4 regions of the Streptomyces sp. NPDC051976 genome follow, and region 3 is predicted to be linked to each of the others. Evidence: riboswitches for the same ligand, from Rfam matches in the RefSeq annotation. Region 3 holds a riboswitch; each other region holds the start of a gene.
What was found. Region 3 has a riboswitch for cyclic di-AMP ahead of AB0M29_RS31750 (peptidoglycan DD-metalloendopeptidase family protein). Riboswitches for the same ligand answer to the same signal wherever they lie in the genome.

Region 1: it holds a riboswitch for cyclic di-AMP, as region 3 does, so the genes downstream of both, AB0M29_RS01330 (NlpC/P60 family protein) here and AB0M29_RS31750 (peptidoglycan DD-metalloendopeptidase family protein) in region 3, are expected to answer to the same signal.
Region 2: it holds a riboswitch for cyclic di-AMP, as region 3 does, so the genes downstream of both, AB0M29_RS25555 (transglycosylase family protein) here and AB0M29_RS31750 (peptidoglycan DD-metalloendopeptidase family protein) in region 3, are expected to answer to the same signal.
Region 4: it holds a riboswitch for cyclic di-AMP, as region 3 does, so the genes downstream of both, AB0M29_RS30325 (C40 family peptidase) here and AB0M29_RS31750 (peptidoglycan DD-metalloendopeptidase family protein) in region 3, are expected to answer to the same signal.

Annotation. Positions count from the first base shown of each region.
Region 1 is NZ_JBFAXL010000001.1:283,428-290,352, forward strand. Features, by position in the region: gene AB0M29_RS01315 (M23 family metallopeptidase) at 1-472, shown strand, start outside; gene pcrA (DNA helicase PcrA) at 586-3,051, opposite strand; gene AB0M29_RS01325 (NlpC/P60 family protein) at 3,297-4,427, shown strand; cyclic di-AMP (ydaO/yuaA leader) riboswitch at 4,602-4,756, shown strand; gene AB0M29_RS01330 (NlpC/P60 family protein) at 4,764-5,804, shown strand; gene AB0M29_RS01335 (C40 family peptidase) at 6,147-6,925, shown strand, end outside.
Region 2 is NZ_JBFAXL010000028.1:27,402-34,326, forward strand. Features, by position in the region: gene AB0M29_RS25540 (nucleoside triphosphate pyrophosphohydrolase) at 1-581, shown strand, start outside; gene AB0M29_RS25545 (cytochrome P450) at 578-1,834, shown strand; gene AB0M29_RS25550 (transglycosylase family protein) at 2,028-3,041, shown strand; cyclic di-AMP (ydaO/yuaA leader) riboswitch at 3,325-3,507, shown strand; gene AB0M29_RS25555 (transglycosylase family protein) at 3,510-4,181, shown strand; gene eno (phosphopyruvate hydratase) at 4,371-5,651, shown strand; gene AB0M29_RS25565 (septum formation initiator family protein) at 5,777-6,283, shown strand; gene AB0M29_RS25570 (DUF501 domain-containing protein) at 6,336-6,884, shown strand; gene AB0M29_RS25575 (Ppx/GppA phosphatase family protein) at 6,881-6,925, shown strand, end outside.
Region 3 is NZ_JBFAXL010000041.1:66,398-73,322, reverse strand. Features, by position in the region: gene AB0M29_RS31760 (phytanoyl-CoA dioxygenase family protein) at 1-42, shown strand, start outside; gene AB0M29_RS31755 (AAA family ATPase) at 53-2,803, shown strand; gene AB0M29_RS31750 (peptidoglycan DD-metalloendopeptidase family protein) at 2,908-3,774, opposite strand; cyclic di-AMP (ydaO/yuaA leader) riboswitch at 3,779-3,952, opposite strand; gene AB0M29_RS31745 (GNAT family N-acetyltransferase) at 4,355-5,371, opposite strand; gene AB0M29_RS31740 (uridine kinase) at 5,416-6,042, opposite strand; gene AB0M29_RS31735 (hypothetical protein) at 6,317-6,511, shown strand; gene AB0M29_RS31730 (hypothetical protein) at 6,639-6,925, shown strand, end outside.
Region 4 is NZ_JBFAXL010000038.1:42,379-49,303, forward strand. Features, by position in the region: gene AB0M29_RS30315 (ATP-dependent Clp protease proteolytic subunit) at 1-591, shown strand, start outside; partial or broken gene AB0M29_RS30320 (hypothetical protein) at 598-913, shown strand; cyclic di-AMP (ydaO/yuaA leader) riboswitch at 1,332-1,494, shown strand; gene AB0M29_RS30325 (C40 family peptidase) at 1,498-1,971, shown strand; gene AB0M29_RS30330 (NAD(P)-dependent oxidoreductase) at 2,189-2,986, shown strand; gene AB0M29_RS30335 (LysE family translocator) at 3,056-3,703, opposite strand; gene AB0M29_RS30340 (LysR family transcriptional regulator) at 3,832-4,779, shown strand; gene AB0M29_RS30345 (ATP-binding protein) at 4,748-5,176, opposite strand; gene AB0M29_RS30350 (helix-turn-helix transcriptional regulator) at 5,418-6,284, shown strand; gene AB0M29_RS30355 (DUF397 domain-containing protein) at 6,313-6,549, shown strand; gene AB0M29_RS30360 (8-amino-7-oxononanoate synthase) at 6,596-6,925, opposite strand, start outside.

The DNA.
Region 1 (6,925 bases), on a different contig from region 3:
GCTGGACCTCAAGGACCGGCAGGACGCGGCGAAGAAGGCCAAGGAGGAAGCGGCGGCCCGCAAGGAGGCGCTGCGGCCGAAGTTCTTCCTGCCGGTGAAGCAGAAGGGCCTGAGCGCGTACTTCGGGCAGGCGGGCGTCAACTGGATGGCGCTGCACACCGGGATCGACTTCCCCGTGCAGCCGGGTACCCCCGTGATGGCCGTGACCGACGGCACCGTCCGCACCCAGTGGAACAACTCCTACGGCAACATGGCCATAGTCACCGCCCCCGACGGCACCGAGACCTGGTACTGCCACCTCAGCAGCACCAAGATCCGCAGTGGTTCCGTCAAGGCCGGCACGGTGATCGCCTACTCCGGCAACACCGGCAACACCACCGGCCCCCACCTCCACCTCGAAGTCCGCCCCCACGGCGGCTCCCCCATCGACCCCCTCCCCTGGCTCCTCGCCCACGGCCTCGACCCGCGCTGACACGCCCCGAAGGGGCGCGAGGAACTGCGCGAGCAACCGACCACCGGCAGGTGGCCCGCAGCCGACCGCAAGAGGCCGCCCGCGGGGAAACCGCACAAGCCAAGCCGGCAAGGCTAAAGCTTTTCGACCGGCGCGTACCGCAACAAAAGCTGCTTGGGGCGCTCATCCCCGAAGTCGATCGTCGCCTTCTCGTCGCCCGGCTGGCCGGTGACGGAGATGACGGTGCCGAGGCCGAACTGGTCGTGGGTGACGCGGTCGCCGACCTTGAGGGAGATGACCGGGCGGTCCCCCGCGGCGCGGCGGGTGGCGAAGCCGGTGCTGCCGCGGGCGGAGCGGGCGGCCATCGAGGAGGAGAGCGAGGCCGCGGCCTTGGAGACGGCCGGGCCCGAGGACCCGCCGGGCACACCGCCGGTCCGCTTCCACTCGATGAGCGTCTCGGGGATCTCCTCCAGGAAGCGCGACGGCGGGTTGTACGCGGGCTGGCCCCAGGCGCTGCGCATCATCGAGCGCGTCAGGTAGAGCCGCTCGCGGGCCCGGGTGATGCCCACGTAGGCGAGCCGCCGCTCCTCCTCCAGCTCCTTGACCTGGCCGAGCGCCCGCATGTGCGGGAAGACGCCGTCCTCCATGCCGGTGAGGAACACCACCGGGAACTCCAGGCCCTTGGCGGTGTGCAGCGTCATGAGGGTGATGACGCCGCCGTTGTCGGTGTCGTCGTCGGGGATCTGGTCGGAGTCGGCGACGAGGGCCACCCGCTCCAGGAAGTCGGACAGGGTGCCGGGCTCGTCCTCGCCGCGCTCCTGCTCGAACTCCAGGGCGACGGCGGCGAGTTCCTGGAGGTTCTCGACGCGGGTCTCGTCCTGCGGGTCGGTGGACGCCTGCAACTCGGCGAGATAGCCGGTGCGTTCGAGTACGGCCTCCAGGACGACGGCGGGGCCCGCGCCGGAGTCCACGATGGTGCGCAGCTCCTCCATCAGCGTGTTGAAGCGCTTGACCGCGTTCGCCGAGCGCGCCGCCATGCCGTACGCCTCGTCGACGCGGCGCAGCGCCTGCGGGAAGGAGATCCGCTCGCGCAGCGCGAGGGCGTCGATCATCGCCTCGGCGCGGTCGCCGATGCCGCGCTTGGGCACGTTGAGGATGCGGCGCAGCGGCACGGTGTCCTCGGGGTTGGACAGCACCCGCAGATACGCCAGGACGTCGCGGACCTCGCGGCGCTCGTAGAAGCGGACGCCGCCGACGACCTTGTACGGCAGCCCGACGCGGATGAAGACCTCTTCGAAGACACGGGACTGCGCGTTGGTGCGGTAGAAGACCGCGACGTCGCCGGGGCGGGCGTCGCCCGCGTCGGTGAGCCGGTCGATCTCGTCGGCCACGTACTGGGCCTCGTCGTGCTCCTGGTCGGCCGCGTAGCCGGTGATGACGGGGCCGTCGCCGGACTCGGTCCACAGGTTCTTGGCGCGCCGCCCCGCGTTGCGCTCGATGACGGCGTTGGCGGCGGACAGGATCGTCTGGGTGGAGCGGTAGTTCTGCTCCAGCAGGATGGTGCGGGCCTGCGGGTAGTCCTCCTCGAACTGGAGGATGTTGCGGATGGTGGCGCCGCGGAAGGCGTAGATGGACTGGTCGGCGTCACCGACCACGCACAGCTCCGCTGTTTCCTCGCCGGTCCCGACCAGCTCGCGGACCAGGGTGTACTGGGCGTGGTTGGTGTCCTGGTACTCGTCGACGAGGACGTGCCGGAAGCGCCGCCGGTAGTGGTCGGCGACGTCGGGGAACGCCTGCAGCAGGTTGACCGTGGTCATGATGATGTCGTCGAAGTCCAGCGCGTTGGCGTCGCGCAGCCGCGACTGGTAGAGCGCGTACGCCTCGGCGAGCTTCTTCTCGAACGTGTTCTCCGCCTGCCCGGCGAAGGTCTCCTCGTCGATCAGTTCGTTCTTCAGGTTGGAGATCTTGGCGCTGAAGGACTTCGGTGGGTACTGCTTCGGGTCCAGGTCGAGGTCCCGGCAGACCAGCGCCATCAGCCGCTTGGAGTCGGCGGCGTCGTAGATCGAGAAGGACGACGTGAAGCCGAGCACCTTCGACTCGCGGCGCAGGATGCGGACGCACGCACTGTGGAAAGTGGACACCCACATCACGTTGGCGCGCGGGCCGACGAGCTCCTGGACGCGCTCCTTCATCTCGCCCGCGGCCTTGTTGGTGAAGGTGATCGCGAGGATCGAGCCGGGGTGGACATGACGTGCGCCGAGCAGGTGCGCGATGCGGTGGGTGAGCACCCGGGTCTTGCCGGATCCGGCGCCCGCGACGATGAGCAGGGGGCCGCCGGAGTGCTCGACGGCGGCGCGCTGCTGCTCGTTGAGACCCTCCAAAAGCTGTGCGGGGTCGGTGGCGGGGCGCGGGGCGCCGTCGCGGTAGTGCGTGTCCCGCTCGGGCGGCGGGCCGTCGAACCGGCCGCCGAAGAGGTCGTCGGGCACGTCCTCGCCGCCCGGTCCGTCCTCCGGCTCCGGAGGCGGCGGGACCGAGCCTTCGGCGGAGGCGTCGAACGGTGTGAGACCGCGCAGGAAGTTGTCGTCAAAGAGGCTGCTCATCGCCTCCCGAGTCTAGAGCCCGGCACCGACAGCCCACCGCCGCTTCCGGTGTAGTGCCGAATCCGCCTCCGACGTAGTGCCGATGCCACGCTGTGTGACGGAAAGCGCTGCCGTGCATGCGAACCGCAAAAGATTACGAAAAGGTATCGGGCCTATCGGACACCGGCCTTCACAGCGGCGCCACGCTTTGGCTACGGTCTCCGCCAACCAGGCAGCGTCCGGCGTCCGGAAGGAGTCCGCCCGCCATGGCGACACACCGTAAGGCCAGAACCGCGCTACTCAGCGCCCCCGGTCCGCGAGCGGCCGTGGGGATCACCACCGCGGCTCTGGCGACCGTGACCCTGCTGGGTGAGAGCGCGAGTGCGGCGCCCGCCCAGCCGGCCAAGCCCGCGCAGCCGTCGATCGCCGAGGTGAAGGCGAAGGTCGACGCGCTGATGCACCAGGCCGAAGTGGCCACCGAGCACTACAACGGCACCAAGGAGCTGACCGACCAGCAGAACACCAAGGTCAACAAGCTGCTGGCGCAGGCGGCCCAGAAGACCGAGCAGTTGAACGCCTCGCGGCGGGTGCTCGGGCAGTACGCGGCCGCGCAGTACCGCTCCGGCGGCGACGACTCGACCAGCCGCTACCTGCTGTCGCCCGACGCGCAGGCGCTGCTGGACCAGGCGCACCTGTCGGACGTGATGAGCCAGCGCCAGAAGTCGGCCGTCGAGTCGTACCGGGTGCAGCAGGCGGCGGCGACGCAGCAGCGCATCGAGGCGGCGAAGAGCCTGGCCACCCTCACCACCCAGCAGGCCCAGCTGCGGACCGCCAAGGCGACGGTGCAGACCAAGCTGAGCGAGGCGCAGAAGCTGCTCAACAGCCTGACCGCGCAGGAGAAGGCGCGGCTCGCGGCGCTGGCGGCCAAGCAGGAGGCCGAGGCCAAGAAGAGGGCGGCGGCGCTGGCGGCCAAGGAGAAGGCGGCGCGCGAGGCGGCGGCGAAGAAGGCCGGGGGCACCACCCCGACCGCGCCGGGCTCGTCCTCCTCGTCGAAGGCCGCGACGGCGATCGCGTTCGCGCGCCAGCAGATCGGCAAGCCGTACGTGTGGGGCGCGACGGGACCGTCGTCGTACGACTGCTCGGGTCTGACGCAGGCGGCGTGGCGGGCGGCCGGGATCGACCTGCCGCGGACCACCTGGGACCAGGTGAAGGTGGGCACCCGGGTGTCGACGTCCGACCTCCAGCCGGGCGACCTGATCTTCTTCTACAGCGACATCAGCCACGTCGGGCTCTACATAGGCGACGGCATGATGATCCACGCGCCGCACACCGGCACCGTGGTGAAGATCGCGCCGATCACGGAGATGCCCATCTACGGTGCCGTCCGCCCGGCTTGACCGAGGGATTGACCCTCTGTATTCGGACTTGTCCGAATAAGGGGGCGTGCACAAACAGTAAGATCACAAAGCGATTTCGGTCACATTGCAATCCAAACTTCCCAAGACTCGAAGAAGTTGACTACGGTAGCCCGCTAGGTGGCGTGCTCCCCCGTCGGCTCCGGAGTCGACAGCGCACCACCTCCGCTCAATCCGGTCCTGGACCGGAGCCGGGGACCCACCCAGCACGTGGGGTGAATCGGTAGAGACACCGCAAGGTGTCCCGACCGTAGGGCGACCTTCAGCCCGAACCCGTCAGCTAACCCGGTAGGCGGCACACGGAAGGATTTGCCTCTCTTGGCGTCGCATCGCAAGCCGCGTACCCGAATACTGTCAACGGCGGGCCCGCGGGCCGCCGTCGGTATCACCACCGCGGCGCTGGCCTCGGTCACCCTGCTGAGCGAGAGCGCGAACGCGGCGCCCGCCAAGCCCTCGATCGCCGAGGTGAAGGCGCAGATCGAGGAACTGAACCAGCAGGCCGAGGTCGCCACGCAGCAGTACGACGCCGCGCAGGAGAAGACGACCAAGCAGCGCGCGACGGCGAACCAGCTCCTGGCGCAGGTCGCGCAGAAGACCCAGAAGATGAACGAGACGCGGCGCATCCTGGGCCAGTTCGCCACCGCGCAGTACCGCGACGGCGGCATCGACGAGACCACGCAGCTGCTGCTCTCCGAGGACCCGGCGGGCTTCCTGGCCCAGACGCACATGCTGGACCGGCTCTCCACCACGCAGGAGCAGGCGCTGGAGACCTTCAAGGTCCAGCAGGAGCAGGCCAACATCCAGCGCGCGCAGGCCACTTCGAGCCTCAACGAGCTGACCGCCGCGCAGAGCAAGCTGGCCGCCGAGAAGAAGAACGTCGACACCAAGCTGGCCGCCGCGCAGAAGCTGCTCAACAGCCTCACCAAGGACCAGCGCACCCAGCTCGCCGCGCTCGACCACCACAGCACCTCGTCGACGCCCACGCACTACACGTACAACGGCCCCGCCTCCGGCCGCGCCGCCCAGGCCATCGCGTTCGCCCTCGCGCAGCGCGGCAAGCCGTACGAGCGGGGCGCCACCGGCCCGGGCTCGTACGACTGCTCGGGTCTGACGCAGGCCGCCTACCACGCCGCGGGCATCGACATCGGCCGCACCACCTGGGACCAGATCAAGGACGGCACGCGGGTCTCGGAGTCGGACCTGCGCCCCGGCGACCTGGTCTTCTTCTACTCCGGCATCAGCCACGTGGCCATCTACCTCGGCAACGGCCAGATCGTGCACGCCCCGCACACCGGCGCGGTCGTGGAGATCGGGCAGTTGAGCTGGATGCCGTTCGCGGGCGCCGTCCGCCTGGCCTGACACCGCAGGGCCGAAGCACCGCAACACCGCATTCCGTAGCACACGAGAGCCGGTCGGGGAGTCCCCGACCGGCTCTTCGGTCATGTGGTGGACGCATTACGCCGCGGCCGCCCCGCCCGCCGGTCGGTTACGGTCGCGGGCCGATCGAATACGACCAGTCCCGGTCTCCTTGCCCGCCCCCTCCCCCCGGCAGGTTTAGCGTCACTCCCCAGGTGGTCGATCCCCATTGCCGTCAGAAGCCGGACGGCACGACCGCCCCCGCCGAAGGTCCGGCGGTCGCCTGCTCCCCCCGTGGCGGGCGCCGCCGGACCGTCCCCTGGCCCCGGAAGGGATGACGGCCGCATGGCCTCCCACAGTCCCCGCTCGCACCGCAGACCCACGGCGGCGCGTGCCTTCACCGCCCGCACCTCGGCCCGTACGGCCGTCACCCTCGCGCTCGCCTCCGCCGCGTCGGTCACCCTCTTCGCGGAGACCGGCAACGCGCAGCCGCGGCCCGCCACCCCCGGCGAGGTCAAGGCGGAGGTCGACGCCCTCTACCAGCAGGCGGAGGCGGCCACCGAGAGCTACGACGGCGCGAAGGAGCAGGCGGACACCGCCCGGCACGCCGTCGACGCGCTCCAGGACGAACTGGCCCGCAAGACCGCGCTGTTCAACGAGACGCGGGACACCATCGGTTCGCTGGCGGCGGCGCAGTACCGTACGGGCGGCATCGACCCGACCGTGCAGCTGGTGCTCAGCTCCTCGCCGGACGCGTATCTGGAACGGGCGGGCCTGCTCGACAAGTTGAGCAGCAGGCAGACCGCCGCGCTGGCCCAACTCGCCGCCCAGCGGCAGGATGTGGCGCGCACCCATGACGCGGCCGACGCGAAGCTCGCCGCGCTGCGGTCGGCGCAGGAGCGGCTGGCGGCCCGCAAGCACGAGGTGCAGACGAAGCTGGCGCAGGCGCAGGCCCTGCTCGACCGGCTCTCCGCCCCCGAACGCGCCGCAGTCGACGCCTCCGACGGCTCCTCGGCGCCCACCACCCGCGCCGCCACCCGCACCCCGCTCTCCCCCGACCCCGGCCGGTCGGGCATCCCCGCGGCCCCCTCCGCCCGCGCCGCGCAGGCCGTCGCCTTCGCCTA
Region 2 (6,925 bases), on a different contig from region 3:
GCAGCGTCCGCACCCACGAGGACCTCGCCAAGTACGGCATCGAGGAGATGTACGAGCTCGTCGAGGCGATCGAGGAGGGCGACCGGGAGGCGATCCGCGAGGAGCTGGGCGACGTCCTGCTGCAGGTCGTCTTCCACGCGGCGATCGCCGAGGGCGACCCGGAGGAGCCGTTCGGGATCGACGACGTGGCGGCGGTGCTGGTGGCCAAGCTCGTCCACCGCCATCCGCACATCTTCGGTGACGAGACCGCCGAGACGGCGGAGGAGGTCCGGGCGAACTGGATCCGGCTCAAGGGTGTGGAGAAGGCCCGCGCCTCGGTGACGGACGGCATCCCGCCGGCCTCCCCGGCGCTGGCGCTGGCCGCGAAGCTGGCCGGGCGCGCCCGGGACGCCGGGATAGCCGTCCCCCCGGCCCCCCAGCACTTCACGCCCACCGACGAGCACTCCCTGGGCGACCACCTCCTCGCCGAGGCCGCCGCCGCCGACGCGGCCGGCCTCGACCCCGAAGCCGCCCTCCGCCACGCCGCCCGCCGCTACCGCACCACCATCCAATCCACGGAGTCCCTCCAGGACACCCCATGACCGGCCCCGCCCCCGGCCCGCCGGAGCTGTTTACGTGGGAGTTCGCCACGGATCCGTATCCGGCGTACGCGTGGCTGCGCGAACACGCTCCGGTGCGGCGGACGACGCTGCCGAGTGGGGTGGAGGCGTGGTTGGTGACGCGGTACGCGGACGCGCGGGAGGCGTTGGCGGACGGGCGGCTGAGCAAGAATCCGGTGCACCACGGGGGTTCGTCCCAGGCCCGGGGCAAGACCGGCATTCCGGGCGAGCGCAGCGCCGATCTGATGACGCATCTGCTGAACATCGATCCGCCGGACCACACGCGGCTGCGGCGGCTGGTGTCGAAGGCGTTCACCCCGCGCCGGGTGGCGGAGTTCGCCCCGCGCGTGCAGGAGTTGACCGACCGCTTCATCGACGGCTTCGCGCCCCGCGGCGAAGCCGACCTCATCCATGAGTTCGCCTTCCCGCTGCCGATCTACGCGATCTGCGACCTGCTGGGCGTACCGCCCGAGGACCAGGACGACTTCCGCGACTGGGCGGGCATGATGATCCGCCACGGCGGCGGCCCGCGCGGCGGAGTGGCGCGCTCGGTGAAGCGGATGCGCGCGTATCTGGTGGAGTTGATCCACCGCAAGCGCGGCGACCTGGGCGACGACCTGATCTCGGGGCTGATCCGGGCCGGCGACCACGGCGAGCACCTCACGGAGAACGAAGCCGCCGCCATGGCCTTCATCCTCCTTTTTGCCGGGTTCGAGACCACCGTGAATCTCATCGGCAACGGCGTCCACACCCTGCTGCGCCACCCCGCCCAGCGCCAACAGCTCCAGGAGTCGCTGGCCCGCGGCGAGAGCGATCTGATGGAGACCGCCGTCGAGGAACTGCTGCGCTACGACGGGCCGGTGGAACTGGCCACGTGGCGTTACGCGACGTGCCCGCTGACGATCGGCGGGCAGCCGGTCGCCGCCGGGGACCCGGTCCTGGTGGTACTCGCGGCGGCCGATCGCGACCCCGCGCGCTTCGATGCGCCCGAAACCGTGGATCTGGCCCGAAGGGACAATCCGCACCTGGGCTACGGTCACGGCATCCACTACTGCCTGGGCGCCCCGCTCGCCCGGCTGGAGGCGCGCGCCGCGCTGGCGACCCTGCTTACCCGGCTGCCCGACCTGCGGCTGGCGGTCGATCCGGGCGATTTGCGCTGGCGCGGCGGACTGATCATGCGCGGCCTGCGAACGCTCCCCGTGACATTCACGCAGCGGCCTCCACAAGGAAAGTGACGCAGTGTCAACTTCGTGATGCCGACGTGATGATCGCTACACCGACTTGTGATCCATTGGCCAACACCGCTACGTTCGGCGGTCAACGCGAGGCACACACCGCTCGCGGGACGACGTACGGCTGGAGAAAGGCGATCACATGCTCTCGTCCGGGAACGGTCGGCACCGCCGACCGCGTCAGGCCCCGGCAGCCATGGTGACCGTGGCCGCGACCGGTGCGGGTCTCGCACTGCCGCTGCTCGGAGCGGGCGCGGCGCACGCCGCGGACAACGGCACCTGGAACAAGGTTGCCGTCTGCGAGACCGGCGGAATGTGGAGTGCCAACACCAACGACGGCTTCTTCGGCGGTCTGGCGATCACGCAGACCACCTGGGACCAGTACGGCGGCGACGCGTACGCCTCACGCCCCGACCTCGCCTCCCGGTCGCAGCAGATCACCGTGGCCGAGCGCATCCTGGCCGACCTCGGCCCGGACGCGTGGCCCGGCTGCGAGGAGGACACCGGGCTGCTGAAGGACAGCGCGCCGCCGGACGTCGACCCGGGCAGCACCGCGACGCCCACCCAGGGCGCGACCACACCCGGCACGCCGTCCACGGGCACGACCACCGCGGGCAGCCCCACGGCGACGGGCACGCCCGCCACGCCCAGCACCCCGGTGACGGGCTCACAGGGCGACCAGGGCTCGCAGGGCGACCCGAGCGCCCCCGGCGTCCCCGGCGGCGCCCCGGTCACCGGCACGACCGGCTCCTCCACCACGCCGGGCACGCCCTCGACCGAGCCGACGCCTCCCGGCGGCACCAACACGATCGGCACGACGGCGCCCGAGCCGTCCCTGTCCGGCACCCCGGGCGCGACGACCCCCGGCGGCACGACGACGCCCGGCGGCGGCAGGCACGCGAAGCCGTACGTCCCCACGGACGCCGAACTCGCCGCGCGGGACCAGGCGACGCGGACGCAGGCCGAGGGGGTGGTCGGCTCCACCGACACCTCCCCGACCGGCACGTCCACCAGCGGTGCCGCCACGGACGCGCAGAAGCACGCGGCGGACACGTACACCGTCGGCGACGGCGACTCGCTGTCGGGTATCGCGAACAGCCAGCACGTCCAGGGCGGCTGGGATTCGCTCTACCAGGTGAACGAATCGGTCATCGGGCACGACCCGAATCTCATCAAACCGGGACAGATACTCCAACTCGACCTCGGCTGACCCCGGTTGAGGCGCCGGGGGCAAAACGGACGAACCGTATCCCGGCGCCTTTCCGGAGTGTGACATGGGTCTCCCGGGACGCTGTGACCGGCCGCTTGCGGAGCGCTGAAATCGTCCCGTCCGACCTGCGGATCTGTGCACCCGCTCAGTAGGGACCGTCAGATTCCGCTTGTGAAGGAGCTGTTTGTCCTTCCCGTGACCTGTGCATACGGTCATACCGCTCGCCACAGCGGGCCCTGTTGGTCGGGAACGCCGAGTCCTGCCGCCGACCGACGGGACAACAGACGCGAAAGCGCCGCAGGCAGGAGCGGGGGACCCAAGGTTCTTCGCCGGAGCCTCCCGTATGGCATGTGCGGGCGGACCGGCTCGGGGTGAAGCAACGGATACGTACCGCAGATACGGATCCAGCCGGGCAACTCACGCCCGAACCCGACAGCTGACCTCGCAGGCGTCGGTGAGGACACAACCATGGCTAAGCACCGTCGTGCCCGAAAGTCCACGCTCACCCGTATCGCCGCCGTCGCCGGTGTCGCCGGCACCGCGATCGCCGTGCCGCTCATAGGCGCCACCTCCTCCTCCGCCGCCAGCGTCGCCACCTGGGACGCGGTCGCCCAGTGCGAGTCCGGCGGCAACTGGCACATCAACACCGGCAACGGCTACTACGGCGGCCTCCAGTTCTCCCAGTCCAGCTGGGACGCGGCCGGCGGCCAGCAGTACGCCTCCCGCGCCGACCTGGCCACCAAGGACCAGCAGATCGCCATCGCCGAGAAGCTGCTCGCCCTGCAGGGCCCGAGCGCCTGGTCCTGCGCCTCCGCGGGCGGCCTGACCGCCGGTGGCCCGGCCCCCGACATCAACCCGGGCGGCACCTCCACCGCCGCGAAGCCGGCCGCCGCGTCGACCTCGACCAGCACCGCCAAGAAGGCCCCGGCCAAGCCCGCCGCCCCCAAGGCGACGCACCACCGCTGGTCGCACCACGCCACGGGCCACGGCGAGTACAAGGTCGTGCACGGTGACACCCTGTCGAAGATCGCCGCCGCCCACCACGTCTCCGGCGGCTGGCACAAGCTGTTCGAGATCAACAAGGACGTCGTCAAGGACGCCGACCTGATCTACCCGGGCCAGCAGCTCCACCTCGGCTGATTCCACGGCCGACCCGGGCCGCCTCACCGGCACCTCGGCCCCCCGGCCGGGCACGTACTCCCCCCGAGCGTGCCCGGCCGGGGTTTTCCGTCTCAGGGGTCGGGCTGGGTACCGGCGGCGGCCCTGAGGGCGGTTAGGCTCAGGTCGAAAAAAGACAGAGACATCTCAGAAGGACTGAAGGAGACACTCGTGCCGTCCATCGACGTCGTCGTAGCCCGGGAAATCCTCGACTCACGAGGCAACCCCACCGTCGAGGTCGAGGTCGGCCTCGACGACGGCAGCACCGGCCGTGCCGCCGTCCCGTCCGGCGCCTCCACGGGCGCCTTCGAGGCCCTCGAACTCCGCGACGGCGACAAGAACCGCTACCAGGGCAAGGGCGTGGAGAAGGCCGTTCTGGCGGTTATCGAGCAGATCGGCCCGGAGCTGGTCGGCTACGACGCCACCGAGCAGCGGCTGATCGACCAGGCGATGTTCGACCTGGACGCCACCCCGGACAAGTCCTCGCTCGGCGCCAACGCCATCCTCGGCGTCTCGCTGGCCGTCGCGCACGCCGCCTCCGAGGCGTCCGACCTGCCGCTCTTCCGCTACCTGGGCGGACCGAACGCGCACGTCCTGCCGGTCCCGATGATGAACATCCTCAACGGCGGCTCGCACGCGGACTCCAACGTCGACATCCAGGAGTTCATGATCGCCCCGATCGGCGCGGAGTCCTTCTCCGAGGCGCTGCGCTGGGGCGCCGAGGTGTACCACACCCTCAAGGGCGTGCTGAAGTCCCGCGGGCTGTCCACCGGCCTCGGCGACGAGGGCGGCTTCGCCCCGAACCTGGACTCCAACCGCGCCGCCCTCGACCTGATCATCGAGGCCATCAAGCAGGCCGGTTACGCCCCCGGCCAGGACATCGCGCTCGCGCTGGACGTCGCCGCCTCCGAGTTCTACAAGGACGGCAAGTACCAGTTCGAGGGCGGCGAGAAGTCCGCCGCCGAGATGACCGAGTACTACGAGGACCTGGTCGCCTCGTACCCGCTGGTCTCCATCGAGGACCCGCTGTTCGAGGACGACTGGGCGGGCTGGAAGGTCCTCACCGACAAGCTCGGCACCAAGGTGCAGATCGTCGGCGACGACCTGTTCGTCACCAACCCCGAGCGCCTGCAGAAGGGCATCGACAACGACACGGCCAACGCGCTGCTGGTGAAGGTCAACCAGATCGGCTCGCTGACCGAGACCCTCGACGCGGTCGAGCTGGCGCAGCGCAGCGGCTACAAGTGCATGATGTCGCACCGCTCCGGCGAGACCGAGGACGTGACCATCGCCGACCTGGCCGTCGCCACCAACTGCGGCCAGATCAAGACCGGCGCCCCGGCCCGCTCCGAGCGCGTCGCCAAGTACAACCAGCTCCTGCGGATCGAGGAGATCCTCGACGACGCGGCGGTCTACGCGGGCCGTTCCGCGTTCCCCCGCTTCAAGGGCTGAGCCCACTCAGCGGCACGGCGGGCCCGGCTCCCAGGGACAGGGCCCCCGCCTCCGTACGTCCCCGCACCCGGTCCCGTACCGTGGGCGGGGACGTACTGGCGTGGGACGGTGAGGGGTGAGACGGCGTGGGGGCGGATCGGTTCTCCACCTCGGCCCGGCTGAAGGCCATCGGCCAGGAGGCGCAGGCCCGGGTCTACCGGGCGGCGGCGGCCCGGCGCCCGGTGCGCCGCAACAAGCTCACCGGCCGCGCGGCGCTGCTCGCCCTCGTGCTGTGCGCCCTCGTGGTGGCCCTGGCCTACCCGATGCGGCAGTACATCGCCCAGCGCTCCGACATCGCCGACCAGCGCCGCGCGGCGCAGCAGGCGAAGGCCAGGGTGGAGCAGCTGCGCGAGCAGAAGGCGCGCTGGCAGGACCCGCAGTACGTACGGGCCCAGGCCCGCGAGCATCTGCACTTCGTGCTGCCCGGGGAGACCGGCTACAGCGTCGCCGACCCGACCCCCACCGGTGACGCCGCCGCCGAGCACCGGACGACGAACGACGCCGCCGCGCACCGCCCCTGGTACGACAACCTGTGGGACAGCGTCGACCAGACCGACGCCGGCGGGCACGCCGACGCGGCGGCACGACGCTGAGCGGCCGCCGCCCGGCGCCCCGCACGGACCCGCCCTCTACGTAGAACGGCCCATGACCAAACACCCCGAGCCCACCCCGCACACCCCGCCCACCGACGCGGACATCACCGCGTTCCGCGCCCAGCTCGGCCGCCCGCCGCGCGGCCTGCGGGCCATCGCGCACCGCTGCCCGTGCGGCAACCCCGACGTGGTCGAGACCCAGCCGCGGCTGGAGGACGGCACGCCGTTCCCGACGCTGTACTACCTGACCTGCCCGCGGGCCGCGTCGGCGATCGGCACGCTGGAGGCCGAGGGCGTCATGAAGACGATGACGGCCCGGCTGGCCGAGGACGAGGAACTGGCCGCCGCGTACCGCGCCGCCCACGAGGACTACATCGAGCGGCGCGACGCCATCGAGGTGCTGGAGGGCTTCCCGAGCGCGGGCGGCATGCCCGACCGCGTCAAGTGCCTGCACGTCCTGGTGGGCCACTCCCTGGCCGCGGGCCCGGGCGTGAACCCGCTGGGCGACGAGGCGATCGCGATGCTCCCCGAGTGGTGGGCCAAGGGCCCCTGCGTGCCCCTGGCAGCGGAGTCCTCCGAGGGTACGGGGGAGGGCGTATGACCACGCGGGTCGCGGCCGTGGACTGCGGGACGAACTCGATC
Region 3 (6,925 bases):
GGCCTCGCCGCCGGTGCCGGCCCCGGCGAGGCGATCGGCTAGCGTGCCCACCATGCTGCACGGACGGGACGGGGAGGCCGCCGCGATCGGCGCGCTGCTGGACGGGGCGCGTACCGGGCGCAGCGGTGTGCTGGTGCTGCGCGGGGCCGCCGGGATCGGCAAGACCGCGCTGCTGGAGCACGCGGTGGCCCATGCGGACGGGATGACGGTGGTACGCGGCTCGGGCGTCGAGTTCGAGGCCGAACTGCCCTTCGCCGGGCTGCAGTTGCTGCTGCGGACGGCGCTGGGTTCGCTGGACGCGCTGCCGGTGCCGCAGGCGAAGGCGCTGCGCGCAGCCTTCGGGCTGGCGGCCGACGGCGCGGGCGAGCCGATGTTCGTGGGTCTGGCCGTGCTGTCGCTGCTGTCGGACCACGCGGGCGACGGGCCGCTGCTGTGCGTGGTGGACGACGCCCAGTGGCTGGACCGGGCCTCGACCGACGCGCTGATCTTCGCCGCCCGCCGGCTGGACGCGGAGGGGATCGCGATGGTCTTCGCCGCCCGGGACGGCGAGGGCGCGTTCACCGCGCCCGGCCTGCCGGAGCTGCGGCTGGACGCACTCGGCGAGGACGCGGCGGCGGCGCTGCTGTCGGAGCGCGGCGGCGCGCTGTCCGACACCGCGGCCAAACGGGTGCTCTCCGAGGCGCAGGGCAATCCGCTGGCACTGCTCGAACTGCCGCTGGGCCTGCGGGGCGAGCCGGGCGCCGCGGCCTCGCCCGCCGCCTCCCCCGGTATCGACGGGCCGGGCGCGCTGCCGCTCACCAGCCGCCTGCAGATGGCGTTCCACGGCCGGGTGAGCCATCTCCCGCAGGCCACCCAGGCGTTGCTGCTGGTGGCCGCCGCCGACCACACCGGCGAACTGGGCACCATTTTGCGAGCCTCCGCCCGACTCGGCGCGGCCGTGGCGGATCTGGCGCCCGCTCAGGACAGCGGCCTGGTCGTGGTGGACGGCGACAGCGTGCGCTTCCGGCATCCGCTGGTGCGCGCCGCGATCCACCAACGGGCGCCGCTGTCGGAGCGGTTGGCGGCCCACCGGGCGCTCGCCGAGGCCGCCGACCCGGTCCGCGATCCCGACCACCGCGCCTGGCACCTCGCTGCCGCCGCCACCGGCCCCGACGAGGCGGTGGCCACGGCGCTGGAGGACACCGCGGGCCGGGCCCGCGAGCGGAGCGGCTACACGGCGGCCGCCCTCGCCTATGAGCGGGCCGCCCGGCTCAGCACCGATCCCGCCGCCCGCACCGGGCGGCTGGTGCGGGCCGCCGAGTCCGCCTCGGAGGCCGGGGAGATCGACCGGGCCAGGGGCTTCGCGGAGCTGGCCGGACGCGCCGCCACCGATCCCGCGCTGCGGGCCAGGACCCTGCACGTCCGCGCGCTCGCCGACTTCTGGCAGGGCGACTTCCCCGCCGCGCACCGGCTGCTGACCGAGGGCGCGGGGCTGGTCGCGACGTCCGACCCGGCGCGGGCCGGCGGGATGCTGGTGCAGGCCGCGCACACCGCCTGGTATCTGGGGGGTGACGTGGTCGCCGACACCCTGGAGCGGCTGGCCGCCCTCGATCTGCCCGCGGACGCGCCGATCCGGCCGGTCGCGGACTTCCTGACCCGCGCCCTGGGCCGCGCGGCGAGCAGCACACCGCCCGCCCTGGACGAGGCGGCGGCCGCGGCCCGCGCCGCGGGGGACGGCCGGCTCGACCCGCGCGACCTGGTGATGCTCTGCGGGGTCGGCCTGACGCTGGGCCAGGACGCCGCGTCGCACGCGCTGACCAGCGCGCTGATCGCGGAGAGCCGCGACAGCGGCGGCGTCGGCAGGCTGACCACGCTGATGTTCTTCCACTCCGAGGCGGAGATCTTCGAGAGCCGCTACGACGACGCCCACGCCACCGCGAGCGAGGCGCTGCGCATTTCCCGGGACACCGGGCAGGCTCAATGGGTCAGCCAGCTCAGCAGCGTCCTGGCGCATGTGGCGGCGGTCCGCGGCGACGAGGAGGGCTGCCGCCGCCACGTGGACGAGGCGCTGTCCGGCGGCACGGGCGGGGCGATGGCCCCGGGCGCCCCGTGGGCGTACTGGGCGCAGGGGCTGCACGAACTGGGCCTGGGCCACCCCCAGTCGGCGCTCGACCGGCTCGCGCTGCTGACCGAGGCGACGGTACGGCACCACATCTGCGCCACCCGCAGCGTCCCCGACCTGCTGGAGGCCGCGGTCCGGCTGGGCACGCCCGAGCGCGCGGAGGAGCCCTTCGCTCGCTTCACGGCGTGGGCGGACCGGTCGGGCCAGGACTGGGCGCGGGCGCTGGTGCTGCGCTGCCGGGCGCTGCTGGCCCCGGACACCGAGGCGGAGCGGCTCTTCACCGCGGCCCTCGCCGCGCACGACCCGCACCGCCGGGCGATGGAGTCGGCCCGCACCGCGCTGCTGTACGGGGAGTGGCTGCGCCGGGCGCGCCGCAAGAGCGAGGCGCGCGGCCGGCTGCGTACCGCGCTCGACACCTTCGAACGGCTCGGCGCGCGCCCGTGGGCGGACCGGGCCCGCAGCGAACTGGGCGCGTCCGGCGCCTCGGTGACGGTGGGTCAGGAGAGCAGGTCGGCGGCCGACGAGGCGGGGCTGACCCCGCAGGAGTCGCAGATCGTCCGGCTGGCCGCACAGGGCATGTCCAACAAGGACATCGCGGCGCAGCTCTTCCTCAGCCCGCGGACCGTCGGCTACCACCTGTACAAGGCGTATCCGAAGCTGGGCGTGGTCTCGCGCGGCGAACTGGCCGCGCTCTTCGGCTGACCCCGGACATGGCGGTGCCCGCCCGGTCGTGGACCGGGCGGGCACTGGAGCCGCCGTACCGCTGGGGTTCGCGGTGTGACGGGGACCTGGGGTCAGCCGTGGAGTCAGACGGTGACGCCGTGCGCGGCCAGGTAGGCGACGGGGTCGATGTCCGAGCCGTAGTACGGGGTGGTGCGGACCTCGAAGTGCAGGTGCGGCCCGGTCACGTTGCCGGTCGCGCCCGACAGGCCGATCTGCTGGCCCTCGGTGACCGTCTGGCCGGCCGAGACGAGCAGCTGCGACTGGTGGGCGTACAGGGTGTACTTGCCGTCGGGGTGCTTGATGATCACGTCGTTGCCGTACGCGCCGTCCCAGCCCGCGGAGACCACGGTGCCCGCGGCGATCGCGTGGATCGGGGTGCCGGTGCCGACCAGGAAGTCGACGCCGGTGTGGTAGCCGCTGGACCAGTTGGAACCGGCCTGGTGGTACGGGGTGCCGATGGCCGCGTTGCCGACCGGCTTGGTGTAGCCGGAGTCGGTGGTCTTCACGGCCGCGGGCTTCGCGGCGGGCTTGACGGCCTTCTTCGCGGGCGCGGGCACGGCCTTCTTCACCACGGCGTGCTGCGCGGTGTTCGGGCCGTTGAGGGTGAGCTTCTCGCCCGGGCGGATGATGTTCGGGTTGGAGCCGATGACCGTCTTGTTGTCGTTGTAGACACGGTGCCAGCCGCCCGCCACGTGGTGGCTGGTGGCGATCTTCGACAGGGTGTCGCCGCGGACGACCTTGTACTGCGTGGCCTTCGGGGCGGCCTTGGGGGCCGCGTGCGGGGCCTGGGCGGCGACGGCGGCGGGCGCGGAGGCCGGGGTCTGCGCGGAGGCGATGTCGGCGCCCACCAGCGGCAGGGCGATGGCGACACCACCGGTACCGGCGATGACGCAGATCCGGGTGAGGCGGCTGAGGCTGCGGGGCTTGCGGTGCTGTCCCTGTGCGGGCATGGGGGATTCCTCTCCTACGCCTGCGAGGTGAGCTGTCGGGTTCGGGCAGGAGATGCCCGGTCGCGTGGGTCCGGCCGTCGCTGTGCACGGCGCCGCGAACTTCACCCCGAGCCGTACCGCGTCCGCGGTACGGCGGCTTACCTGGGTCCCCCGCCCCTGCCGTCGGTGATCAAAGTCCAGGAAACCGGGCGGCGGCAGGATTCGGCGTTCCGCCCGACGGATGATCGCGGGTATCCGACCCGCGGAGAGCGAAGCTAGACGACTGTCCGATCTGCGGGCAACCAACCGCGATGCGCCGCAAATCACCCCGGCTCGGACACCGGGACGCCTCGTCACACCCCGTCGCCCGAGGGCCACCACAGCGTGGCCATCACACTCACCCTGGGTGAAAGCCCGTCAGACATGGGGTGATAAAGCACCCGGATCGGACACCGTGGGTACTCCCGGGCAATCGGACCGTGTTCCTGGCGTGACGCGCCTCACTCCGGTGTCATGAAGTGAGCCGCATCACGCTGAAATACCTCTATTTGCAGGGCATTTCGGATATTCCACCCATGTCCTCACCACGCCCGGCCGCGGCTCACCAGGTGCCGGGCCTGCCGCCGATCCGGGCGTCCAGCGTGCGGCAGAGCCGGTACGCCACCGGCCGGAAGCCGACCGCGGGCCAGTGCCCCGCGGCCAGCGGCGAGGCGGAGTGCCAGCGGGCCGACATGTAGCGGTGCCCGTTGTCGTACGCCCAGGCCAGCGCGGTGGCCAGCAGCACCCTGCTGATGCCCTCGCCGCGGGCGGAGGGCTCCACGTAGGCCTCGGCGAGGGCGACGCAGGACTCGGGGATCACCGGGTCGGGGGTGGCGGGGACGACCAGCACCATGCCGATCTCCTCGCCGCGCCGGGCGGCGATCCAGGCGGCGGAGCGCGGGTCGGCGAGCGCGTCGGCGTAGTGCAGGCGCAGCGCGGCGAGCGCGCCCTCCGGCTGCGGCAGGAACATCGCGGACTCGCGCTGCCGGCGCGAGGACTCGGCGGCCATCCTGCCGATCTGCGGCAGGTCGCCGGGGCCCGCGCGACGGATGCCGAGCCCCTCGACACCGCGCGGCTGGCGCCCGCGGGCCTTGACCGCCATCAGCCCCTGGACGAGTTCGCGGCCGAAGCCGAGGTCGGACCAGGGGGCGGTGGCGGCCTCGCCCGCCGGTACCTCGACGTAGTGGACCAGCCGCCGGTCGGCGACGAGGCGTTCGGCGACCCTGGCGTACAGGCCGCGCAGCACCTCCGACTCGCGCCCGCCGGGCAGCGCGTGGCCGCCGTAGGGAACCAGCGCCGAGCGCGGGTGGCTGCGCAGCGCGGCCGGGTCGTCAGGGCCGAGGTCGACCGGGACCGCGGCGAGATGCCCGCAGAGCCCGCCGTCGCCGTCCAGCGCCCGGCACGCCTCGAGACCCGGAGTGGCCAGCAGCTTGCCGAGCAACTCCTCGCCGCGGACCGGCCCGTCGGACAGCCACGAGCGCTGCGACGGGGGCAGTCTCGCCCGCGAGAACCAGCGGTCGTACCGCTGCGCGGCCAGAGGTATGTGCTCGGAAGTCAGCGGCGCGATGGCGACAGTCATGGTGGTTGGTGACGCTAGTGGGGCGCGCGGTCCCACGGCAAGGCTCAGCCCGTCCAGGCCGGGTGCCGGGGGTCGTCGGCGCGCACGGCCACGTCCGCGGTCCGCTCCGGCAGCACCTCGCTCGCGTACCGCGCGTAGGCGGGCAGCGTCCACCGCTCGGCGGGGTCGGTACGGCGCTCCAGCGCGGACGGCGACAGCCGCAGATGGACCGTCAGATCGAGCGGCAGGCCCTGGCCGAGCAGCAGCGGGCCGTCGAGCACCAGCACGCCGCCCGGCGGCAGTTGGACGTACTCGGCGCGCGTGGAGCGGTCGGTGGCGGGGTCCCGCAGCGACGGCAGGGCGCGCCCGGTGCCGCCGGGGCCCAGGGGTTCGAGCACCTCCCGGCGCAACGCGCCGGTGTCCAGCCAGAGTTGGTAGTACGCGTCGACGTCCTCGTGGCCGTACTCCAGTCGCACCGAGGCCGGGCGCAGGAAGTCCGTGGCGCGCACCCGCAGCGCGGGGCGGCCGAGGGCGGGCAGCGCGGCGCCGACGGCGTCCGCGAGATCGCCGGTACGGGCGGCGGGGGCGCCGTCCACGGCCATCCGCCACCAGGCGCCCGGCGGCGCGTCCGCGGCGGCGCGCTCCGCCAGCGCCTCGGCCATCCGCGGCCAGGTGATCGGGGTGAGCTGCACACCGGCCATCCTGCCCGACGGGCGGCGCGCCCGGGGAACACGGCCCCCGCCCCCCGAACGGCGGAGGGCACTGCTCCACTCGCGGGACCTGGGCCCGCGGGGCGCATGAACCCGTGCCGGCGGGCAATGTTCGCGGCGAGCACCGGACCCGCCACTCCCCCACACGGTGGAAAAACGCTACAAATCACCCATTTGCCGCTGGGCAGGATCTATTACTTCTTGTGAGCCTGGAAGAACTCATGGTGACCGTCCCCATCACCCAGGAGATAGCCCAATGATCCTGTCCATCTCCGGCGTCGTCCTACTCGGCGTCATCGCGTTCCTGTTCTTCCGCAAGGACGGACTGAAGGCGTCACACGGCCTGGTCTGCTCCCTCTTCGGCTTCTACCTCTCCAGCACGGCCATCGCGCCGAGCATCAAGGCGGGCGGCGCGAGCCTGGCCGGTCTGCTGAGCGGGATCCGGATGTAGCCGCCGACGGGATCCGGCCGCCGCCCGCAGGCGGCCACTCCACCACGGGCCCGGCAGCGGTCGCCCCGCGCCGGGCCCACCAGCTCTCCCGGCACTTCCCGCACACCGAACCACCATGGAGCACCCCGTGGCCAGGCGTCCCCTCCCCTCCATCCTGAGCAGCCGACCTGGACTCGTCCGCGGTCGCGATCTGGCGCGTTCGGCGGCCGACAGCGCCACCGACGTGCTCCACCCCGTCATCACCATCGCCCGGGGCCTGCGCAAGCAGAGCTCCTGGGCGGGCGGCTGGTGGGGCCGTACCCCGAAGGACCGGCGCGGCCCGGCGCTGCTGCTCGCCGCGGCGTCCCTGGTCGTCGTGGTGATGATGCCGTACGGCCCGCTGCTCGCCATCGCCGCGCTGATGGCGTCGGCGGG
Region 4 (6,925 bases), on a different contig from region 3:
CGCAGCAGCAACGGCGTCCGCACCATGGACCCGTACTCCAAGCTGCTCCAGGAGCGCATCGTCTTCCTCGGCACCCAGATCGACGACACCTCGGCCAACGACGTGATGGCCCAGCTCATCCACCTGGAGAGCGCGGCGCCCGAGCAGGACATCCACCTCTACGTCAACTCGCCCGGCGGCTCCTTCTCGGCGATGACCGCGATCTACGACACGATGCAGTTCGTCACCTGCGACGTGGCCACCGTCTGCATCGGCCAGGCGGCGTCGGCCGCCGCCGTGCTGCTGGCCGCGGGCACAGCGGGCAAGCGCATGATCACGCCGGGCGCGCGGATCCTCATCCACCAGCCGTCGCTGGGCGACGTGGCGCAGGGCGACGTGTCGGACCTGGAGATCCAGGCCAACGAACTGCTGCGGGTCCGGGCGCAGTTGGAGACGCTGCTGGCCCGTCACACCGGCCAGGACCAGGAGCGGATCGCCACCGACATCGAGCGGGACAAGGTCTTCGACGCCGAGTCGGCCGTCGCGTACGGGCTGGTGGACCGGCTGACCACCAGCCGCAAGACCAACGGCCCCGCGTACGGCCTGCGGTGACCGGCGGTGGTACCGGAACTGCCGCCGCTCCCGGCGCTGACGCGGTCCGAGGGTGAGCTGGTCGACTGCTATCTGGAGGTCGTCGACCTGCTCGGCCGGATCAACCCGTCCCGTACGACGGACACCTACGCGGCGCTGCGCCCAGGCGCTGGTGGGACGGGCGGTCGCGCTGCGGGACGCGCTGACGCAGATGCACCTGCGCGGCGAGACCGACGTCCACCACGCCACGCTGGGCCGAGCGTTGCGCGTGCTGGACGGCGAACGCCGGGCGGGACTGGTGGCGCTGGCCCCGATCCGGCCCCCGGAGCAGCCGTCGCCCTGACGGCCCGCCAGCGGGCGGGCGGGTGCGGTCAGTCGGCGGCGCGGGCGGCGAACACCCGGCCGGTGGTCACTGTGTGACACCGAATCCCCCGGCAAACGCTCGGCGCGGCACCAAAGGGGCTCATTCCTTCGGCGTAGCACACGTTGAGCGGTGCTCCGTCCAGGAATTGCGCGCAGTGACCAGAACCCACCGGTCGGCATGGGCATTTGCGCAGGTCACAGGGTGCGACCGTGTTGACGGTCCGACGCATACGGCCGAATGTCCACCCGGATAGGTGAGTCGTGATCAGATTCACACCGCGCGTTTCCCACCCGGCCGCGGCCCGGTTCATGCGTAACGATCCGTGGTGACGACAAGCCCCCGCCGCCGTGGCGGGGCGGTCCGCGCGGATGCCCAATCCCGCCGCCGCGCGGATGCCAGGTCGACACGACTGCACCGGCGGGAGCGGAGGACCCAGGCATTGCGGGGCCGGCCCCGAACCATCAGGGCCGCCCCTTGGGGTGAAGCCGCACACGCGGCCGGGCATCTTCGCCTGCCCGAACCCGACAGGTCATCCTTCGCAGGCTGATGACGAAGGGTTGCGCATGACCGCGCTCCACCGCTTCTCCGCCCGGCTGTCCCGGTTCGGGACGGCGTCACTGCTCACCGCCGCGGCAGTCACCCTGCCGTCCCTGCTCCCGGGCGCCGCCCAGCAGGCGCAGGCGGCGACGCTGGCCGTCAACGCGCTGAACGTGGCCGCGTCCAAGCAGGGCTCCCCCTACCAGTGGGGGGCGACGGGCCCCTACCGCTTCGACTGCTCCGGCCTGACGCTCTACTCCTTCAAGCGCGCGGGCAAGAGGCTGCCCCGCACGGCCGCCGCGCAGTACAACAGCACGCGCCACATCTCCGCCTCCACGCGGCGCCGCGGTGACCTGGTCTTCTTCCACTCGGGAGGCTCCATCTACCACGTCGGCATCTACGCGGGCGGCGGCGAGATCTGGCACGCCCCCAAGACCGGTGCCCGCGTCCGCCTGGAACGCATCTGGACCAGCGCCGTCTGGTACGGCCGGGTCTCATGACCCGGCCCCCGGACCGGCCGGGTGACGCCTCACCCGGCGACCGCGCCGGACGCGGCCCGCCGCCCGCCGGCGTACGGGCCTGAGCGTGCGGGGGCGCGGCGAGCGCGTCCCCGCCCCGGGACGCCGTCCCCGCGCCCTTGTTCGGCCCCCGCCTGATCGGGCAGGAGTTCGACGAGAAGGATTGCTGGGTCGAGATCTCCTGGAGGGCGCAGTGGGCATGGGGACGGTCGCGGTGACCGGCGCGGCGGGGAACATCGGTTCGGTCGTGCGGGAGGCGCTGCAGGGCGAGGCGGCCCGGCTGATCCTGATCGACCGGGCGCCGCTGCGCGCCGAGGCCGACAACGAGGACGTGCGCACCGCCGACCTGCGCGACGCGGCCGCCGTCGCCTCGGCGCTCGAAGGCGCCGACCGGGTGCTGCACCTGGGCGGTGTACCCGACGAGGCGCCGCTGGCCGACCTGCTGGAGGTCAACGTCCAGGGCACCCACCACGTCCTGGAGGCGGCGCGCCGGGCGGGCATCGAGCGGGTGGTGCTGGCCAGCAGCAACCGCGTGACCGGCTTCTACCCCGTGGAGCACGTCACCAGCCCGCGCGAGCCGGTACGGCCCGACGGGCTGTACGGGGTGAGCAAGGCGGCCGTGGAGGCACTGGGCCGGCTCTACGCCGACAAGTTCGGCCTGTCCGTCATCTGCCTGCGCATCGGCAGCTTCGAGCCGGTGCCCACCGAGCCCCGCCATCTGGCGACCTGGCTGAGCCCGCGCGACGCGGTGGGCTACATACGGGCCGCGCTCACCGCCCCGCCCTCGGTCCGCTTCGCCGCCGTCTACGCGGCCTCCGCCAACGCCCGCCGCTTCTGGGAGACACCGGATCCGGCCGTGCTGGACTACGCACCGGCCGACAACGCCGAGGCGCACGCCGCCGACATCCCCGGTGCCGAGCTCCCGGGCGACCCGTCGGCGCCCCAGGCCGGGCTCTACGCCCTGCCGGAATTCACCCTTCCGCACCTGTGGCCCTGACCTCACCCGGACGCGGGCGGCCCGGTTCACTCCGACGGCCCCGTCGGCGCGAGTGAGGGACCGGCGGCGTCAGCGCAGCAGCGGTTCGGCGAGCAGCACGCCGCCGAGGCAGAGCAGCATCGCGCCGCAGACGCCCTCGATCCCCCGCAGGGCGGCGGGGCGGCGCAGCAGGGGCCCGAGGAGGTCGGCGCCGACGGCGACGGCGGGGAACCAGAACAGGCCCATGCCGACCACGATCGCGCCGAGCAGCAGCGTGCGGGGCAGGGCGGCGTGGCCGGGCGGGACGAACTGCGGCAGCAGGCTCAGGAAGAGGACCGGCGCCTTGGGGTTGAGGGCGTTGGTGAGGAAGCCCTGCCGCAGGGCGCGCAGGCCCGGCCGCCCGCCCGTGGCGTCCTCCGCCGCGCCGGGGGCGGCCGGGGCCGGGAGCGCGGCCGGACCGGCGGCGGCCCGCAGCGACCGGGCCCCGAGCAGCACCAGGTAGCAGCCGCCGCACACCTGGAGCGCGCGGAACAGCCACGGCTGCGCGACCAGGACGGCGGCCAGGCCCGCGACCGCGAGCGTGGTGTGGACCAGTAGCCCGGCGGCGATGCCGAGACCGGTGGCGACCCCGTCGGTGCGCGACCGCAGCGCGCCGCGCACCACGACGGCGAAGTCCGCGCCCGGCATCACGATCATCCCGGCCGCCACCACCGAGAACGCCATCAGCCCGCTGTCCATCCCCGCGCTCCTCACCTCGGCCCCGCCGCCCCCGCACCGCGCGGCGGACCGGCTCCCCGTCCACCCTGGCGCAGCTGGGCCTTCATCAGGTATGTGTGATTTCCGGGGGCAGTATCAAGGAGTGCTTTATGTACGATCCGACAAGGCTGGCCGCGCTGGTGGCGGTCGCCGAGGCGGGTTCCATCACCCGCGCGGCCGCCCGGCTCGGCTACACGGTGCCCGCGCTGTCCCAGCAACTGGCCAAGCTGGAGCGGGAGACGGGCGCGGAGCTGCTGGTGCGCACGTACCGCGGGACGGTGCTGAGCACGGCGGGCGAGGTGCTGGTGCGGCACGCCCGGCTGGTGCTCGGCCAGATGGAGCGGGCCCGGCTGGAGCTGGCGGAGCTGGCCGGGGTGTCCGGTGGCCGGGTCAGGGTCGGCACCTTCTCGACGGCCGGGATGCATCTGCTGCCGCCGGTGCTGACCGCCTTCCGCCGCTCGCACCCGGCGGTGGCGCTGAGCGTGGCGGAGTACGAACCGCCCGCCGGTCTGGAGGCGGTCGCCGAGGGCGCGGCCGATCTGGCGATCACCCACACCTACGAGGGCGCGCCGGACGCCGCGGTGCCCGGCGGGCTGACCGTGGAGCCGCTGCTGGTCGAGGAGCTGCTGCTGATCACCGCGCCCGGCCATCTCCTCGCGGACTCCCCCGCGCCGCTGTCGCTGCCGGAGCTGGACGGTCTGCCGCTGGTCAGCGCGCCCGCGTCGTACCCGAACCGGCGGGCGATCGAGGCGGCGCTGGCCGCGGCGGGGGTGACGATGCCGGTGGTCTGCGAGACCCCGGCCTATGTGACGGTGTGCGCGCTGGTCAGTGCCGGGCTCGGGGTCGGTCTGGTGCCGCGGATGGTGGCGGAGTCGGCGGCGGTGCCGCTGGGGGTACGGCGGCTCGCACCGCCGGGACCGCACCGGACGATCGCGCTGGGCTGGCGGGCGCAGGAGCGCGGGCCCGCGGTGGGGGCGCTGCGGACCCTGCTGCTGGCCGGATACCGCCGGGCGCCGGGGCGCCGGGTCAGCGCACCGGCACCGCCCACGGGATCATGATCCACACGGTCTTGCCGCCGTCGTCGGTCGGGGTGACGTGCAGCTTGCCGCCGGACTCCGCGGCCAGATGACGGATGATCACCATGCCCCGGCCGTTGTCCTGCTGGACGGCCGCGGGCAGCCGCTGCGGCCAGCGCGGATGGCTGTCGGTGACGCCGATCCGCAGCTCCTCGGCGCGTTCGAGCTGGACGTCGACGGTGAAGGTCGGTGACTGCCCCGAGGTGTGCAGGACGGCGTTGGTGGCGAGTTCGGAGACGATCAGCCGGACGGCGTCCACCGCCGGGGCGTCCGCGGGCAGCCCCCACTCCGCGAGCTGTGCGCATACGTACCGCCGGGCAGTCGGGACCGAGGCGGGGTCGCTCGGCAGGGTGACGGATACTTCCTGAAGATCTGCCATGGCGGCGTGGTCCTTTTCCGCTGTGCCGGGCACCGGCGCGCGCTGACCGGGCCAGGCCCGGTAGCGGCTGGATCGCGCCAGAGTGCCACTCATCGTGCCGCCAATACGGACGATCCACAGCGCTCTGCATATATCTGTCGCTCGAAACGGTGAACTCTGCTACGTGGATACGCATTTGGTCGGCAGACTGTCGTAACGGTCACAGGAACCGCGTTGCCGACCACAGGAGGTTCGTCAGGTCATGGAACGAGTCCCCGCCGTGCGCCGGCGCAAACTGGGCGCGGAGTTGCGCCGGTTGCGGGATCTGGCCGGACTGACCAGTGGCGGCGCGGCCGCGCTGGTCGGCTGGCACCAGTCGAAAGTCAGCCGGATAGAGACCGGCCGCAGCAGTGTGACCGCCGAGGACGTGACCCTGCTCCTCGACGCCTACGGGGTGCGCGACCGCGATCTGCGCGACCTGCTCGGCACACTCGCCGGAAAGGGCCATCAGCGCGGCTGGTGGCAGGACTTCCGCGAGGTGCTGCCGGTGGAGTACCGCGATTTCATCAGCCTGGAGACGGGCGCCAGCCGGGCCCGCTCGATGGAGAACAGCGTGGTGCCGGGACTGCTCCAGACCCCGGCGTACGCCCACGCGCTCACCACCGACGTGATGCCGCGGCTGGGCCCGCGCGAGGTCGCGTCGCTGGTCGACGTGCGCATCGCGCGGCAGGCGGTGCTCCGGCAGGACCCGCCGCTGGAGCTGTGGGCGGTGCTGGACGAGGCAGTGCTGCGGCGCACGGTCGGCGGCGCCGAGGTGATGGCCGAGCAGTTGCGCGCCCTGCGGGAGGCCGCCGCGCTCCCCCATATCCGGCTGCAGGTGTTGCCGTTCGGCGCGGGCGGGCACATAGGAGTTACGGGTTCGTTCGTCATCTTCTCCTTTCCGCGCATTGCTGATCTGGATGTGGTTGTTATTGACCACTTGACGAGTAGTCTCTATGTCGATCGGAAAGAGGACATCGAGGCGTACGGCGCGGCCTACGACCGATTGTGCGCATGTGCTCTTCCCCGCGAGGAGTCGGCGGATCTCATCGGCGAGATCGCCGAAAGCATGGCGCGTACCCGTGAATGACATGAAAAGGTCTGAAAAAGGAGACACCATGACAGCTCTGTCCCGGTACGTTTCCTCAAGTACGGCGCTTTCCGGTGTGAGATGGCAGCGCAGCAGCCACAGCACCGCCGCGAACAACTGCGTGGAGACCGCCCGGCTCGCCTCAGGTCTTCTCGCCGTCCGCGACTCCAAGGACCAGGAGGGCCCCGCGCTGCTGTTCACCCCGGCGGCGTGGTCGCACTTCGTGCGAGCGGTGCGGGATGACGTACTGCCGCCGCCGGACTAGAACCGGCGGCGTCCGGACCCGGGCCGCCCAGGGCAGGCCCTAGGCCCTAGGCCCGGTTTCGGGGGCCGGTGACCGCACCGGGCGGGGCGGTGCGGTCGATCACGTCCACCGCCGCTGCGATCTGGTCGTCCGTCAGGTCGCAGCGCGCGGTCAGCCGCAGCCGGGAGACGCCGTCGGGCACGGACGGCGGGCGGAAGCAGCCCACCGCCAGCCCCTCGGACCTGCACCGCGCGGCCCAGTCGTAGGCCGCCTCCGGCGACGGCGCGCGGACCGACACCACACACGCGTCGGGCGCGGTCGCGTCCAGACCGGCGGCGGTCAGCCCCCGGTGGAACGCGAGGGCGACCTGGTGCGCCCGCGCGGCCCGCTCGGGCTC